One region of the Kitasatospora sp. NPDC088264 genome, then DNA from elsewhere that is predicted to be linked to it. Evidence: riboswitches for the same ligand, from Rfam matches in the RefSeq annotation. Region 1 holds a riboswitch; each other region holds the start of a gene.
What was found. A riboswitch is a leader RNA that binds a small molecule or an ion and turns the genes downstream of it on or off. The one in region 1 is predicted to bind cobalamin.
Positions count from the first base shown of each region.

Region 1 (5,064 bases):
GAGGAGGCGGTCGGCCGGGAGCCGGACGCCGTCCAGGAGCACCTGGCGGGTGGGCTGGGCGTTCCACCCCATCTTCTTCTCGTCGGGACCGAACGAGACGCCGGCGTCGTCGCGTTCGACGACGAACGCGGACACCCCGCCGGCCCCCGGTCCGCCGGTGCGGGCCATCACCAGGTAGACCCGGGAGACGCCGGCGCCCGAGATGAACTGCTTGACGCCGTCGAGGACCCAGTGGTCCCCGTCCCGGCGGGCCCGGGTGGTCAGTGCCGCCGCGTCCGAGCCCGCGCCGGGCTCGGTGAGGCAGTAGCTGGCGGGGGTCGCCATGGCGCTGAGGCCCGGCAGCCACCGGGCGCGCTGGGCGTCGTCGCCGTAACGGTCGATCATCCAGGCGACCATGTTGTGGATGGACAGGTAGGCGGCGATGGACGGGCAGCCGGTGGCCAGCGCCTCGAACACGAGCACGCCGTCGGCGCGGGTGAGTCCGGAGCCGCCGGACTCCTCGCGGACGTAGACACCGGCCAGGCCGACGTCCGCCGCCTTGCGCAGCACGTCCACCGGGAAGTGCTTGGCCTGGTCCCACGCGACCGCGTTCGGCGCCAGGTGTTCGCGGGCGAAGGCCCGGGTGGTCGCCGCGATGGCGAGCTGGTCCTCTGTGAGGTCGTGCACGGCGCCCTCAGCCCATCGTCGGGATGGTGAAGCTCGCGCCCTCCTTGACCCCGGAGGGCCAGCGCGAGGTGACGGTGCGGGTGCGGGTGTAGAAGCGGATCGAGTCCGGCCCGTGCTGGTTGAGGTCGCCGAACCCGGAGCGCTTCCAGCCGCCGAAGGTGTGGTACGCGACCGGCACGGGGATCGGCACGTTGACGCCGACCATGCCGGCGTTCACCCGGCGCGCGAAGTCCCGTGCCGTGTCGCCGTCCCGGGTGTAGATGGCCACGCCGTTGCCGAACTCGTGCTCGCTGGGCAGGCGCAGCGCCTCCTCGTAGTCGGCGGCGCGGAGCACGGTCAGGACGGGGCCGAAGATCTCCTCCCGGTAGATCCGCATGTCCGCCGTGACGCGGTCGAACAGCGAGGCGCCGAGGAAGTAGCCGCCCTCGTGCCCCTCCAGCCGGAAGTCCCGCCCGTCGACCACGAGTTCGGCGCCCTCCTCGACCCCGAGGTCCAGGTAGCCGCGGACCCGCTCCAGCGCGTCGGCGCCGACCAGCGGGCCGAAGTCCGCCGCCGGGTCGTCCGAGCGCCCGACCTTCAACGCGGCGATCCGCTCGACCAGTTTGGCCACCAGGGCGTCGGCGGTCTCCTCCCCCACCGGGACGGCCACCGAGATCGCCATGCAGCGCTCGCCGGCCGAGCCGTAGCCGGCGCCGATCAGCGCGTCCGCGGCCTGGTCGAGGTCGGCGTCCGGCATCACGACCAGGTGGTTCTTGGCACCGCCGAAGCACTGCGCCCGCTTCCCGTGCGCGGCGGCGGTGGCGTACACGTACCGGGCGATCGGCGTGGAGCCGACGAACCCGACCGCCTGCACCCGCGGGTCCTCCAGCAGGGTGTCCACGGCCTCCTTGCCGCCGTGGACCACGTTCAGCACGCCCGGCGGCAGCCCGGCCTCCAGGAACAGTTCGGCGAGGCGCAGCGGCACCGAGGGGTCGCGCTCCGAGGGCTTGAGGACGAAGGCGTTGCCGCAGGCGAGGGCGGGTGCGGCCTTCCAGAGCGGGATCATCGCCGGGAAGTTGAACGGCGTGATGCCCGCGACCACGCCGAGCGGCTGGCGCATCGAGTACACGTCGATGCCGGTGCCCGCGTTGTCGCTGAACTCGCCCTTCAGCAGGTGCGGGATGCCGGCGGCGAACTCCACGACCTCCAGGCCGCGCTGGATGTCCCCGTGGGCATCGGCCACGGTCTTGCCGTGCTCGGCGGACAGCAGCCGGGCCAGCTCGTCCTTCTCCTGCTCGACGAGTTGGAGGAAGCGCAGCAGGACGCGGGCCCGCCGCTGCGGGTTCCACGCGGCCCACCCGGGCTGGGCCTGCGCGGCGTCGGCGATCACCGCCTCGACCTCGGCCCGGCTGGCCAGCGGCACCCGGGCCTGCACCCGGCCGGTGTTGGGGTCGTACACGTCGCCGAAGCGACCGGAGGTGCCGGCGGTGGGCTTGCCGGCGACGAAGTGGGTCAGTTCTCGGACCATCGGGTTCCTTCTCTCGACAGGGGTGGGGAGAGGAGGAGGATCGGAGGCCGCCGCGGGTCGGCGGGCACACGGTGGTGCGCCCCGCGGCACGGGCGTGCGGCGGCGGAACGGAACGTCAGGGCGTGGACGCCCCGGCGGCCGTGGGCACGGGACGACCAGGAGCGGCAGTGGAGCGGGAGCAGCCCGGAGTCATGCGTGTCGTCTCCATCCTCGTGGAAAACACGGAACACCCGCGGCCGGTATCCTGACTCCCGGATCACCGCACGCCCCCAGGCCTTCCCGGCTGGCTGCCAGTGGCCTTCGTCTGCGAGGACGAACTCCCCGGTCACAGTGGCGGGACCGTGCCGGACTCACACCGGCTTCCCTGACACCGCGGACCTGTCGTCGACCATATAGTTGGACGTCCTAGTAAGTCCAGAGGCCCGCACGCGCGTTGCGCCATCGGGTTTCCGCCGCGCTGATCTCCTGCCCGACGCCGGTCACCGCGCAGCCGCGTAACCGCGTAACCGCCCACCATTCGCAGGCCACCCCCTTGCCGGAACGTTCCGGCATGGCTAGATTCTTCACCACGCCAGCAAAGCTGACTGAACTTTCAGTTATACCGCAGGGCCGCGTCGGCACCAGAGAACAGAAGGAACACCCATGACCACGTCCACCACCACCGGCCGCACGGCCGCCGGAGGCCCCGCCTCCCGCACCTGCCGGACGTCCCGCCGGCAGACGAGGACGGTCCGCCCGTGACCTCGTACGCCGTCCTCACCTCCTTCGGCTCCCCGCTCGGCTCCCCCGGCCGCACCAGGCCGGCCGAACGCGCGCCGCTGCGCGTCGGGCTCGTGCAGATGCGCTGGCACACCGACCCGGCCGAGCACGACGCCCGGCTGCGCGAGGGCGTGGCACTCGCCGCCGCGCAGGGCGCGACGATGGTGTGCCTGCCCGAGCTGACCCGCAGTCCCTACTTCTGCAACACCGACGACCCGATGGGGGAGGGCGCCGCCCGCCACCTGGAGGACGTCGAGACGGGGCCCACCACCCGCCTCGCCGCCGAACTCGCCGCCGAACTCGGCATCAGCGTCCACGCCTCCCTGTACGAGCGCGCCGAGGACGGCGGCCTCGGCTACAACACGGCCGTCTGCGTGGACCGCGACGGCACCCTCGTCGCCAGAACCCGGAAGAACCACATCCCGGCCTTCCCCGGCTACCGCGAGGACCTGTGCTTCCGCCCCGGCGACAGCGGGTTCCCCGTCCTGGCCCACCAGGGCGCCGCCTTCGGCTTCCCCACCTGCTGGGACGAGTGGTTCCCCGAACTCGCCCGGGCCTACGCGCTCGGCGGCGCCGAAGTCCTCGTCCACCCCACGGCCATCGGCTCCGAGGTGGACCTCCCGGACTTCGACACCCGGCCCATGTGGGAGCACGCCATCAGCGCCAACGGCCTCGCCAACGCGCTGTTCATGATCGTGCCCAACCGGATCGGGACGGAGGGCCGGTCCACCTTCTACGGCTCGTCGTTCATCTCCGACCCGTACGGCCGGATCCTGCTCCGCGCCCCGCGCGACCGGCCCGCCGTCCTCGTCGCCGACCTCGACCTCGACCAGTGCCGGGACTGGCGGGAGTTCGGCCTCCTGCGCACCCGCCGCCCCGAGCTGTACGCCCCGCTGACCGCGACGAGCCGCACCGACGCCTGACCGGACGCCCCGGCGCACCCACGCCGGGGCGTCCCGCCGCCACGAGTCAACGTGCCGGGACTGACGCCAACTACCTTTTCCAGTAGCGTAGTTGACGTGACCGACGCGCCGACCTCAGGTGGTGGCCGTCGGAGCGGGCGAAGCCGCACCGGCGGACGGCGGGGCCTGGCAGGGCAGGACGACCATCACACTCACACCCTGGCCGGGCTTCGACGCGCCCGCCGAAACGGTGTAGCCGTCGGACTCGTGGACGGCATCGAACTCCCAGGTGGGCGGGGTGGACTGAGCGTCCGCACCGGACGCCGACGAGGTGATCTTGAAGCCCTCGCCCGCCAGCTTCTCCCGCAGCGCCCGCAGCACCTCGGGGCGCTGGTCGTCCGTGGCCTTGAGCAGGATCCCCGAGCTGAGCTGGTAGGCCTCGCCCTCGTCGGCCACACCCGATCCCCGCCCCGGGCACCTGTAGTAGCCGATGAGCTTGCTCCACGGATCCCGCTCAAGGCCCGTCAGCTCGCGCACGTGGCCCTGGACCCGATCCGTCCGGGCCAGCGCCTCCTCCCGGGACTCGACACGTGTGGGCTCGCTCGGCGTTTCCCGTCCTCCGCCCGGCGTTTCCCGCCCTCCGCCCGGCGACCCCACGGACGAGCATGAGCCGAGCACCAGGGCACCCGACACCATCAGCACGGCCGCGCAGGCCGCCCGTGCGCCCGCCCCGGCCGGCACGGCCGTCGATCTCTTGAACAAGTGCAGTACTCTCCCCCGCTGACAGGTGTGCGTTTTTGCCATCCGGATGCTACGGCACCACCGGAAAGGCTCCGCATGTGCCGAAGCGTGACAGCCGACACCAAGGCGCGTGCGGTCGTCTGACAAGCGCTACCCCGGTGAAGGCGGAGGGCTGGATGAGGGCGAGGGAGCGGACGGGACGGGTCCGGCTCCCGCGAGCCGAGCATCCGTCAGCGGCATCGGCCGAACGGGTGGGCACCAGCGGCGTCGGACATCTTGTGCGCGCACGAAGGCAAATCGCCGTGCGTAACTGTGCGCGGGTCCGGCGGCCACACGGTCCGCCGTACGAGCCGACGGCCGCAACCCGCCCAGTCCCACCCCTCCACGCCCCGCACCCCGAACGGAGCCGCCCGCCCATGCGCACCCCCACTCTCGCCGCCCTCTCGCTGGCGATCGCCCTACCCCTGACGGGGCTGGCCGCCACCGGCA
Region 1 is NZ_JBFBIR010000014.1:125,515-130,578, reverse strand. It holds gene AB0O82_RS14370 (acyl-CoA dehydrogenase family protein) at 1-666, opposite strand, end outside; gene AB0O82_RS14365 (CoA-acylating methylmalonate-semialdehyde dehydrogenase) at 674-2,173, opposite strand; cobalamin riboswitch at 2,390-2,581, opposite strand; gene AB0O82_RS14360 (nitrilase-related carbon-nitrogen hydrolase) at 2,911-3,855, shown strand; gene AB0O82_RS14355 (hypothetical protein) at 3,970-4,371, opposite strand; gene AB0O82_RS14350 (TNT domain-containing protein) at 4,992-5,064, shown strand, end outside.

Region 2 (5,064 bases), on a different contig from region 1:
GCGCACCAGCACGCCGCCCACGGCCGGCGAGACCGCGTTGAGCAGCAGTCCGAGCCGCAGGTCGGGCATGCCGACGATCGCGGTGAACGGATAGCGGACGTCACTCATGCATACTCCCCAGGTGCCCCGGGCGCCAGGAACGGCAGCGATCCGGCCGCCGGCACCCCGCCCTCGATCAGCTTCCACAGCGCGTCGGTGTCCGCGTGTTCCTCGATCAGGTCGCCCAGCCGGTCCAGCCGGGCCTCGCGCGCCTCGGCGAACGAGGTGTCCGGCGCCGGCACGAACGCCCGGCCCGCCAACGCGGCGACCTCGCGCAGGAGTTCACGGCGGAAGCCGTCGTTCTCCAGCGCGCCGTGCCAGGTGGTGCCCCACACCGGGCCGACCCGGCAGCCGTCCAGGCCGTGCCCGTCGTCATCGGAGAAGAACGGCTCGCCCCCCTCCACGGCCACCACTCCGTGGTGGATCTCGTACCCCTCGACCCGCTGCCCGTACGCCGTGCCGGCCGGCCGCGCCAGCACCTTCTCGGCGCCGAACCGCACGTGCGTCGGCAGCAGGCCCAGGCCCTCGACCGAGCCGGCCCCGGACTCCACCTCGTCCTCGATCCCGCGCGCCAGCATCTGGTAGCCGCCGCACACCCCGAGGACCGGCAGCCCGGCCGCCGCCCGCGCCTTCAGCGCCGGCTCCAGGCCGCGTTCGCGCAGCCAGGCCAGGTCGGCCACGGTGGCCCGGGTGCCGGGTAGCACCACCAGGTCGGCGTCGGCCAGTTCCTCCGGCCGGGTCACCCAGCGCACCAGCACTCCGGGCTCCTGCGCCAGCGCGTCCAGGTCGGTGAAGTTCGACAGCCGGGGGAAGCGCACCACGGCCACCCGCAGCACGTCCGCCCCGAGCGGGCCGCGGCCGTCCACCCGGTCCACCACCGTGGACAGGTCCAGCGAGTCCTCGGCGTCCAGCCACAGGCCCGGCAGCATCGGCAGGGTGCCCAGCACCGGACGGCCGGTCAGCCCGTGCAGCATCTCCAGGCCGGGCGCCAGCAGTCGCGCGTCGCCGCGGAACTTGTTGACGAACCAGCCCGCCACGTGCCGCTGGTCCTCCGCCGACAGCAGTGCCAGCGTCCCGTACATCGCCGCGAAGACGCCGCCGCGGTCGATGTCCCCGACCACCACCACCGGCAGCCCGGCGGCCGTCGCCAGGCCCATGTTGGCGATGTCCCGGTCCCGCAGGTTGATCTCGGCGGGCGAACCGGCGCCCTCGCAGACCACCACCTCGTAGCGGCGGCGCAGATCCGCCAGGCACTCCAGCGACCGTTCCAGCAGGACGGGCTTGCGTTCGCGGTAGTCCAGCGCGCCCACCTCGGCGACCGGCCGGCCCAGCAGCACCACCTGGCTGCGGCCGTCCGCCCCCGGCTTCAGCAGCACCGGGTTCATCGCCGCCTCCGGCTCCACCCTGGCCGCCTGCGCCTGCATCGCCTGCGCCCGGCCGATCTCGGCGCCGTCGGCGGTGACGAAGGAGTTCAGCGACATGTTCTGCGCCTTGAACGGCGCGACCCGCACCCCCTGCCGGGCCAGCCAGCGGCAGATGCCCGCGGTCACCACGCTCTTGCCCGCGTCCGAGGTCGTCCCCGCGACCAGCAGTGCGTTGCTCATGCCCTTCCCCTCCACCGTGTCGTCAGCAAGCGCAGCGCGACGTGCCCCGCGACCGTCGTACCCAGGGCCAGCGCGCCCACCCGCCGGGAGAGCACGCAGGCCCGCTCGATGTCGTCCGCCGTCACCGGCCGCAACTCCGCGCCCAGCACCGGCCGGTGCTCCACCCGCTCCCCGTACTGGAGGGTCCCGCCCAGCCGGACGCCCACCGCGCCCGCGAAGGCCGCCTCCGCCTGGCCCGCGTTCGGGCTCGGGTGCGCCGAACCGTCCCGCCGCCAGACCCGCCAGGCCGTTTTCGGCTGCGGCGCGGCGGCCACCGTGAGCAGAGCCGTCAGCCGGGCGCCCGGCCAGCCCGCCACGTCGTCCAGCCGGGCCGAGGCCCAGCCGAACCGGGCGTACCGCGGCGAGCGGTGGCCGACCATCGCGTCCAGCGTGTTCACCGCGCGGAACGCCAGCAGCCCCGGGGTGCCCGCCAGCGTGCCCCAGACCAGCGCGTTCACCACGGCGTCCGCCGTGTTCTCGGCCACCGACTCGACCACCGCGCGGGCGATCTGAGGCCCGTCCAGCGCGCTCGGGTCCCGCCCGCACAGGTGCGGCAGCCGCTCCCGCGCGGCCGCCAGGTCGCCCGTGGCCAGCGACCGGCCGATGGTGCGCGCCTCCCGGGTCAGCGAGGTGCCGCCCAGCACCGTCCAGGTCGCGGCGGCCGCCAGCGCGGCCCGGCCCAGCGGACGCCGGCCCACCGTACGGTCCAGGGCCACCGCGCCGGCCGCGACCGCGCCGACGCACAGCGCCGTGTACCCGGCGCCGGCCACCCGGTCGTCCTGCCACACCCGCCGCTCCAGCCGGGTCGCCGCACCGCCGAAGACGGCCACCGGGTGGCCGCGCCGGGGGTCGGCGAAGCGGGCGTCCGCGGCGAAGCCCGCGGCGGCGCCGAGCGCGAACGCGGCGGCGCGGGTCAGCGGGCGCACGGCGGGTTCGGCGGAAGGCCGCGTGGGGTCCGGCGGGGCGGGGCAGCCTGCATCGCGTGCGTGTCCTCACTCAGGGTCCGCGCCCTGGATCGACGTACCGGGGGCGAGAGTCTCCTGGCTTCCGGGTCGGACACACCCCCGGGCCTTCCAGCGGCTTCTGACGGTCCGCCGTGGCAATGTTCCGAGCGTGCTCCCCGGTGACAGTGGCGGGACCGCGCCGGACTCGCACCGGCTTCCTCTGCATGCCTCCGTTTGGCCCCAGGATCCCATCACGCGGCCGAACCGGGAGTCAACCGAGGTCACGGAGGGGTTGGTCACACCTCGGAGCCCCGTCGCCACCTCCGATCCGCCCGCCCCGCCCTGCCTGACGCCCGCCCAGCCCGAGGCCCCGCCGTGCCCCGGACGGCCCAGCCCGGTGGCCGCCCGCGCGGCCCCCCGGTGAACTGGTGCCCGGACACCGCCCGGACACCGTCCGGTCCAAGACCAGCAGAGCGGGGAGCGATATGCGTTGGGGAACCGCGGCCGTCGTGGCGGCCGCCGTCGTCGGCGCCGGGGCCGCCGGGGCCGCCGTCCTGGTGATCGGCCGCCGGGCCTCCGAACGGCTGGTCCACCCGGCGAGCGCCGCCCGGGAGTCCGGCCCCGTCCTGGTGCGGAGCCTCGCCGCGGGCCGGATCACCTTCAACCGCCGCCCCGAGAGCCTGCGCCCCGGCCGCTGGGCCGTGGAATGGGACGACCACGGCCACGCCGTCGTCGAGGAGGTCCTGCACAGCGACGAGAACGGCGTCACCCGCCGCCTCGTCCGCGCGGACCGGGGCACCCTCACCCCCGGCACCGAGGTCCGCTTCACCCCCCGCGTCCACCTCGGCGACCCCACCGAGGCGCTCGGCCTCCCCTTCACCGACACCGCCGCCGACGGCGAACTCGGCGCCCTCCCCGCCTGGCGCCTCGACGGCAAACGCGGCACCTGGGTGATCCTCGTCCACGGCCCCGGCGCCGACCGGCAGCAGACCCTCCCGGTCCTCCCCGTCCTCGACCGCCTCGCCCTGCCCGCCCTCGCCGTCACCTACCGCGGCGACCAGGGCGCCCCGGCCTCGCCGGACGGGCTCGGCCACTTCGGCGAGACCGAGTGGCGCGACGTCGAGTCGGCGGTACGGCTCGCCCTCGACAGCGGCGCCGGCCGGGTCATCCTGTACGGCTGGTCCCTCGGCGCCACCATGGCCCTCCAGACGGCCTCCCGCTCCGCCTGGGCCCATGCCATCAGCGGCCTCGTCCTGGACTCGCCGGTCCTCGACCTGCCCGCCACCGCCCGCCGCGGCGCCGCCCGGGCCGGCTACACCGGCGCCGCCGCCGAGCTCGGCGCCCTCGCCGCCGAGGGCCGCACCGGCGTCGACCTCGCCGACTTCAGCCGCATCGCCGAGGGCGCCGACCTGCGCGTCCCCACCCTCCTCCTGCACAGCCCCGACGACCAGGTCGCCCCCTTCCGCGCCGCCGAGCGCCTCGCCGCCGCCCGCCCCGGCGTGGTCAGCCTCCGGCCTTTCCCGGGCGCCGACCACGCCACCCTCTGGAACTCCGCCCCCACCCACTACACCGAACTCCTCCGCCGCTGGCTCACCCCCCTTCTCTGAACCCAGCCCCCCCGCGTGAGAAGTCACACCCGCGGGGCCTCCGTACGGAACCCGGACCTCACCTGTCGGCCACGGAGTGTGACCGGTCGGGCGGGTAGCGCGACCGTCGCCGCAAGGGTTGAGCCGTGATGGCATGACCCCGCCACCTGTTTCCGGCCAGGCGGTTTGCCTCTGTTGCCCGATTGTTGCCCGATCTTGGGGAGGTGCCGTCGACGGCCGCCCGTCCGTACAGCCAACCGGATGTGACAGAAGGCCGGTACAAGGGGAAGACTGCTCGACGTGACGTCTCGGAATCCGCGCGACCGTGATGCCCCGCTCCCTCCGACGATCGGTACTGGTGCGACGGTGACCCGTCTCCCCGGTACGGCCCACCGGCCCGCCGCCGGCAAGCCGGGCGGGGCCGGGGTACCCCGCCGACGAGGGCCCGCTGCGGCGCCCGGTCGGGGGAGGGTTCCCGTACCGGAGGGCTTCCCCGCGCCGGCCGAGCTGGCGCCGCTGGCCCGCCGGATGCTGGTGGACGCCGTCCGGATCGCCCGCTGGGCGGGGGACCTGGAAGAGGTCGACAAGCGGGGCGAGCTGCTGCCCGATGACGCCCGTGCGGCGGGTCGGGCGCTGGCCATGACGGTCGGCGCCGCCGCCAAGGCGTGGGGGCAGGCGCTGCTGGTCGGCCTGGTGGAGGCCAGGGACGGCGGTGCGGTCCCGGGTTGGCGCCTGCACGCCTGGGAGCACGACGACGAGGCGGTCGTCCGCGGCTGGTCGGCGCTGTTCGACGCCTGGACGCTGCTCGCCCCGGTGCCGCCCGCCGCCCTGCGGGGCGTGTTCGCGGTGCTG
Region 2 is NZ_JBFBIR010000004.1:197,891-202,954, forward strand. It holds gene AB0O82_RS05850 (putative cobaltochelatase) at 1-108, opposite strand, end outside; gene AB0O82_RS05855 (cobyric acid synthase) at 105-1,643, opposite strand; gene AB0O82_RS05860 (cobalamin biosynthesis protein) at 1,640-2,608, opposite strand; cobalamin riboswitch at 2,716-2,848, opposite strand; gene AB0O82_RS05865 (alpha/beta hydrolase) at 3,112-4,233, shown strand; gene AB0O82_RS05870 (hypothetical protein) at 4,579-5,064, shown strand, end outside.
Region 2: linked by a shared signal. The riboswitch ahead of AB0O82_RS05860 (cobalamin biosynthesis protein) and the one ahead of AB0O82_RS14365 (CoA-acylating methylmalonate-semialdehyde dehydrogenase) in region 1 are both predicted to bind cobalamin.

Region 3 (5,064 bases), on a different contig from region 1:
ACCGCTGCCGCCGCCAACTCCCGGACGGCGGCGCGGCGTTCGTCGGCGTGCAGTCCGGCGACGACCACCACGGGCAGTTTGATCCCGTCCACGCCGCTCACCAGCTGGCCTTGCGGACGCCGGGCAGGTGGCCGGCGTGGGCGTGAACGCGGAGGTTGACCCGGGAGAGGCCGAAGGCGCGCAGGTAGCCACGGGGGCGGCCGTCGACGGCGTCGCGGTTGCGGATCCGGGTGGCGCTGGCGTCGCGAGGCTGGCGGGCGAGTTCGGCCTGGGCGTCCGCGCGTTCGGCGGGGGCGGTGCCGGGGTGGGCGATGATCCGCTTGAGCTCGGCGCGGCGCTCGGCGTACCGGGCCACGACGGCGCGGCGCTGCTCGTTCTTGGCGATCTTGCTCTGCTTGGCCATCAGACCTTCCCCCCTCGGGCGCGGATGCGGGCGACGGCGGCCTCGATGCCGATCGTGTCGATGGTGCGGATGCCCTTGGCGCTGAGGGTGAGCCGGACGTACCGGCCCTCACCGGGCAGCCAGTAGCGCTTGTGCTGGATGTTGGGGTCGAAGCGACGGCGGGTGCGGCGGTGCGAGTGCGAGATCGCGTTGCCGAATCCGGGTTGGCGGCCGGTGAGTTGGCAGTGGGCGGACATGGGTGCTCCCTGGCGTCCGGGAATGGGCGGGACGGAGCTCACGTTACACCAGATGAAAATGACTTCCATTTCGGTGTACGGTTTCGCCTCAGCCCCGAACACCCCGCCAACCCGGGAGGACACCCATGGCCCGCAGCGAACTGCGCCCCGTCATCAAGCTCCGCTCCACCGCCGACACCGGCTACACGTACGTGACCCGCAAGAACCGCCGCAACGACCCGGACCGGATGGTCCTGCGCAAGTACGACCCGGTCGCGCGCCGGCACGTCGACTTCCGCGAAGAGCGCTGAACCCCGCCCGCCCGACGACCGGCACCGGCCCGCAGCGACGAAACGGCGCCTCCCCCCGGGATCCCGGGGGAGGCGCCGTCGCTGATCGCTGCCGTCGCTGATCGCAGCCGTCGCTACTCGGCGGCCACCCAGCGCTTCTCCACCCGGGCCAGCTTCCAGTAGGCGATCGCCGCGGCCCAGACCACCACGAACAGCCCGGCGATCGCGTAGCCGACGTTGTCCAGCGAGATGCCCGCGATCCAGCCGGTGACCGGGTCGGTCAGATCGAGCTTCTCGTGCAGCACGCCGACCAGTTCGATGGTGCCGATGACGAAGGCCACCGCGATCGACAGCCCAGTGATCGTCAGGTTGTAGTACACCTTCCGGACCGGGTTCGCGAAGGCCCACTGGTACGCGAAGTTCATGAACGTCCCGTCCAGGGTGTCGAACAGGCTCATCCCGGCCGCGAACAGCAGCGGCAGGCAGACGATCGCGTACCAGGGCAGCCCGGCCGCCGCGCCCGACCCGGCCATCACCATCAGGGTGACCTCGGTCGCGGTGTCGAAGCCCAGCCCCAGCACCATGCCCACCGGGAACATCTGCCCGGGCCGGGTGATCGACCGGGTCGCCCGGTTCAGCACCCGGGCCATGAAGCCGCGCGAGTTGAGGTGCTCCTCCAGCTGCGCCTCGTCGTACGACCCGGCCCGCATCGCCCGGAACACCTTGAGTATGCCGAGCAGCGCGGCCAGGTTGAGCGCGCCGATCAGGTAGAGGAACGCGCCGGAGGCCGTCGTGCCGACCATCCCGAGCCACTTGTGGGTGGCCGAGTCGTCGTCCATCAGCGTGCTGGCCAGCTGCGCGCCGCCCGCCACCAGGGCGGCCATCAGCACCACCATCGAGGAGTGCCCGAGGGCGAACCAGAAGCCGACCGAGACCGGCCGCTTGCCGTCCGCCATCAGCTTGCGGGTGGTGTTGTCGATCACCGCGATGTGGTCGGCGTCGAAGGCGTGCCGCATGCCGAGGGTGTACGCGGTGATCCCGAGGCCCACCCCGAAGACCTGGGTGCCGACCGCGTAGTTGTGGGGCGCGACCAGGAAGACGAGCGTCCCGAAGGCCACCACGTGCATGGCCAGGATCACCCCCATCAACCCGGCCGTGCGGACGGTGTCCTCGCGCTTCCAGCGGAACGTGGGCAGCACGGACGGTGTCGCCGGCGCCTCGGCGGCGGCGGTTTCGGGCAGGGTCATTCGGGTCACGCTCCAGCACCTCGTGGAAACACTTCGTGAGATGCCGTGGCCGGTCTCCTGGCTTACGGGGGTCCCGTACCCGCCTTCCCAGGTGCGCGAGGCTCCCAGTGGCGTCGTGGGTACGGACGTCTCTCCATCGTCGACGATCACGATGGCCCGATCACAGTGGCGAGGGCCGCTCCGGACTGGGACCCCTGAGGATCCGTCACCGGTCTTCCCGAGCACCACGGCGGGGAACACCGTAGGGGCCAGGACCCACCCTTGCAAGGCTGCGCACCTGCGCAGGTGTCCAGGATCACAGGCCCCCTCCTGCAACAATGTGCGCATGCATCTCGTACCGGCCGACCGCGCGGGCCACCGCACCATCGACGGACACCGGGTCTGCGAGGCCATCGCCGCGATCGGCGACCCCGCGCACGTCCGCACCTGGGCCGAGCGGTTCTCCCTGCTCGCCGACCCCGGGCGGCTCGCCCTCCTGCTCGCCCTCCACCGGGCCGGCCCGCTCGCCGTCTCCGACCTCGCCGTCGCCACCGGCATGCGCGACCCCGCCGTGTCCCAGGCCCTGCGGCTGCTCCGCACCGCGGGCGTGGTCACCGGGGACAAGGACGGGCGGATCGTGCGCTACCGGCTCGTGGACGAGGCCCTGCGCCCCCTCCTCGACGCGTGCGCCGCCGCCGAACACCACGAGCCCAGCGCGGCCGTCGTCTGACCGGCTCCTCCGGAGGACGCGCCGGGGCCCGGCCGGAGCAACCCTCGAACGCGGTCAGGCCGCCTGGCAGGCGGGGCACCAGAAGAGGTTGCGCGCGGCGTGCTGCTCCGTCCGGACCTCGGTGCCACAGACCAGGCAGGGCATCGCGGCCCGCCGGTAGACGTACACCTCGCCGCCGTGGTCGTCGACGCGCGGCGGGCGGCCCATCGCCTCGGGGGTGTGCTCGGGGCGGACGGTGTCGATCCGGCCCGCGCCGACGCCCTCGTGCATCAGGGCGACCAGGTCGGCCCAGATCGCGTCCCACTCGCCCCGGGTGAGGTCGCGGCCGGCGCGGTGCGGGTTGATCCCGTGGCGGAACAGCACCTCGGCCCGGTAGACGTTGCCCACCCCGGCCAGCACCTTCTGGTCCATCAGCAGCGCGGCGACGGTCGTCCGGCTGGCCGATATCCGGCGCCAGGCGGCCTGCGGGTCGGCGTCGGCGCGCAGCGGGTCGGGGCCCAGCCGGGCGGCGACGGCGTCCTTCTCCGCGCCGGTGACCAGCGCGCAGGTGTTGGGGCCGCGCAGGTCCGCGTAGCCGTCGTCGTTGGCCAGCCGCAGCCGGACCAGGCCGACCGGCTCGGGCGCGGGCCCGGTACCGAAGGCGAAGCCGCCGTAGAGGCCGAGGTGGACGTGCACCCAGGCGCCCTCCTCGAAGCCGAGGAACAGGTGCTTGCCGACGGCTTCGGCCGCGGTGAGCAGCTGCCCGTCGATGGCCTTGGCCTCGTCGGCGAACCGGCCCTGCGGGCTGGACACCTCGACCGGACGGCCGCCGAAGGCCTTCCGGTTCTCGGCGGCGAGGCGGTGGATGATGTGGCCTTCCGGCACGGGCGTCAGCTCCCCCGGGGTGGTTCGACAGGACCCGCACATCATCGCAGCCGGCACCGACACCGCCGGATCGTCGCAGGTCAGCGCACCGGCATGCCCATCAGCCGGGCCAGGATGACGCGGTCCAGCTCGGCGGCGGTGCCAGCCACGTCCAGGTACGAGTTGTCGATGATCGGCAGCCCGGAGTTGTACCAGCCGGCCATCCGGCCGTGGATCCGCGCCACCTCCTCGTCACCGAGCCGCCGGGTGCCGCCGCGCCGGGCGTTGCGGTGCAGCACGGAGTCCAGGCTGGGCAGCAGCACGACCGGGATCATGCCGGGGCCGATGTGCCGCTTCCAGCCGCCGAGGCCGATGGCCGGGCGGTCCGGGAAGACGGCGTCGTCGATGATGCAGGAGATGCCGTTGGCGAGGTAGTTGCGGCAGGCGAAGCCGCAGGTGCGGCGGGCCAGCCGGTACTGCGCCTCGGAGGCGTTGTTCCAGCCGGACTGCGGGTTGGCGAAGCCGGACTGCACCCACTCGCGGACGTCGTCCAGGCTGATGTGCGCGGTCGGGCTGGGCCGGCGCTCGGCCCAGTACCGGGCGACGGTGGTCTTGCCGGCCCCGGCCGGGCCGATCAGCAGGACGGCGATCGGACTGGTGGGCGCGTGCCGCTGCGGCGGGTGGGCGGGGAGTTGCACGGGCGTGCCGGAGGGCAGCACGAAGTGCCCGGTGGACCCGACGGGGACCGGCGCGCCGGGCGCGGGTGCGGCCGGGGCGGGCGCGGCAACAGGAGCGGGAGCGGGCGGCACCGGAGCGGCCGGAACCGGCGGCGCGGCGGCGGGAACAGGAGCCGGAGCGGGCGGCACCGGCGGCGGCACGGCGGCCCCCGACGGCTGCGGCCCCGGCGGAGCGACGGGACGCGGCGGGACCTGCCCACCCCCGGCGTACTGCGTCACGGTCACCTCCCGACACCTCTCAGCGGGGAGACTACACGGCGGCCCGGCGGCGGGCACAGTCCGCCGCCGGGCCGCTGACCAGGCGTCAGCGCGTGGTGAGTTGCTCGGCCAGGGCGCGCAGGGCCAGCTCGTACGAGCCGAGCCCGAACCCCGCGATGGTGCCGGAGGCCACCGCGGCGATCACCGAGGTGTGCCGGAAGGTCTCCCGGGCGTACGGGTTGGAGATGTGCACCTCGATCAGCGGCGCGGTGCGCTGCGAGGCGGCGTCCCGCATCGCGTACGAGTAGTGCGTGAACGCGCCCGGGTTGATCACCACGGGCACCTTGCCGTCGGCCGCCTCGTGCAGCCACTCCACCATCTGCTGCTCGGAGTTGGTCTCGTGCACCTCGACCTCGAAGCCG
Region 3 is NZ_JBFBIR010000013.1:59,173-64,236, reverse strand. It holds gene AB0O82_RS13360 (GTP-binding protein) at 1-101, opposite strand, end outside; gene rpsN (30S ribosomal protein S14) at 98-403, opposite strand; gene rpmB (50S ribosomal protein L28) at 403-639, opposite strand; gene rpmG (50S ribosomal protein L33) at 765-929, shown strand; gene AB0O82_RS13340 (HoxN/HupN/NixA family nickel/cobalt transporter) at 1,043-2,155, opposite strand; cobalamin riboswitch at 2,185-2,399, opposite strand; gene AB0O82_RS13335 (metalloregulator ArsR/SmtB family transcription factor) at 2,481-2,864, shown strand; gene AB0O82_RS13330 (DNA-formamidopyrimidine glycosylase family protein) at 2,919-3,728, opposite strand; gene AB0O82_RS13325 (AAA family ATPase) at 3,809-4,669, opposite strand; gene aroQ (type II 3-dehydroquinate dehydratase) at 4,749-5,064, opposite strand, start outside.
Region 3: linked by a shared signal. The riboswitch ahead of AB0O82_RS13340 (HoxN/HupN/NixA family nickel/cobalt transporter) and the one ahead of AB0O82_RS14365 (CoA-acylating methylmalonate-semialdehyde dehydrogenase) in region 1 are both predicted to bind cobalamin.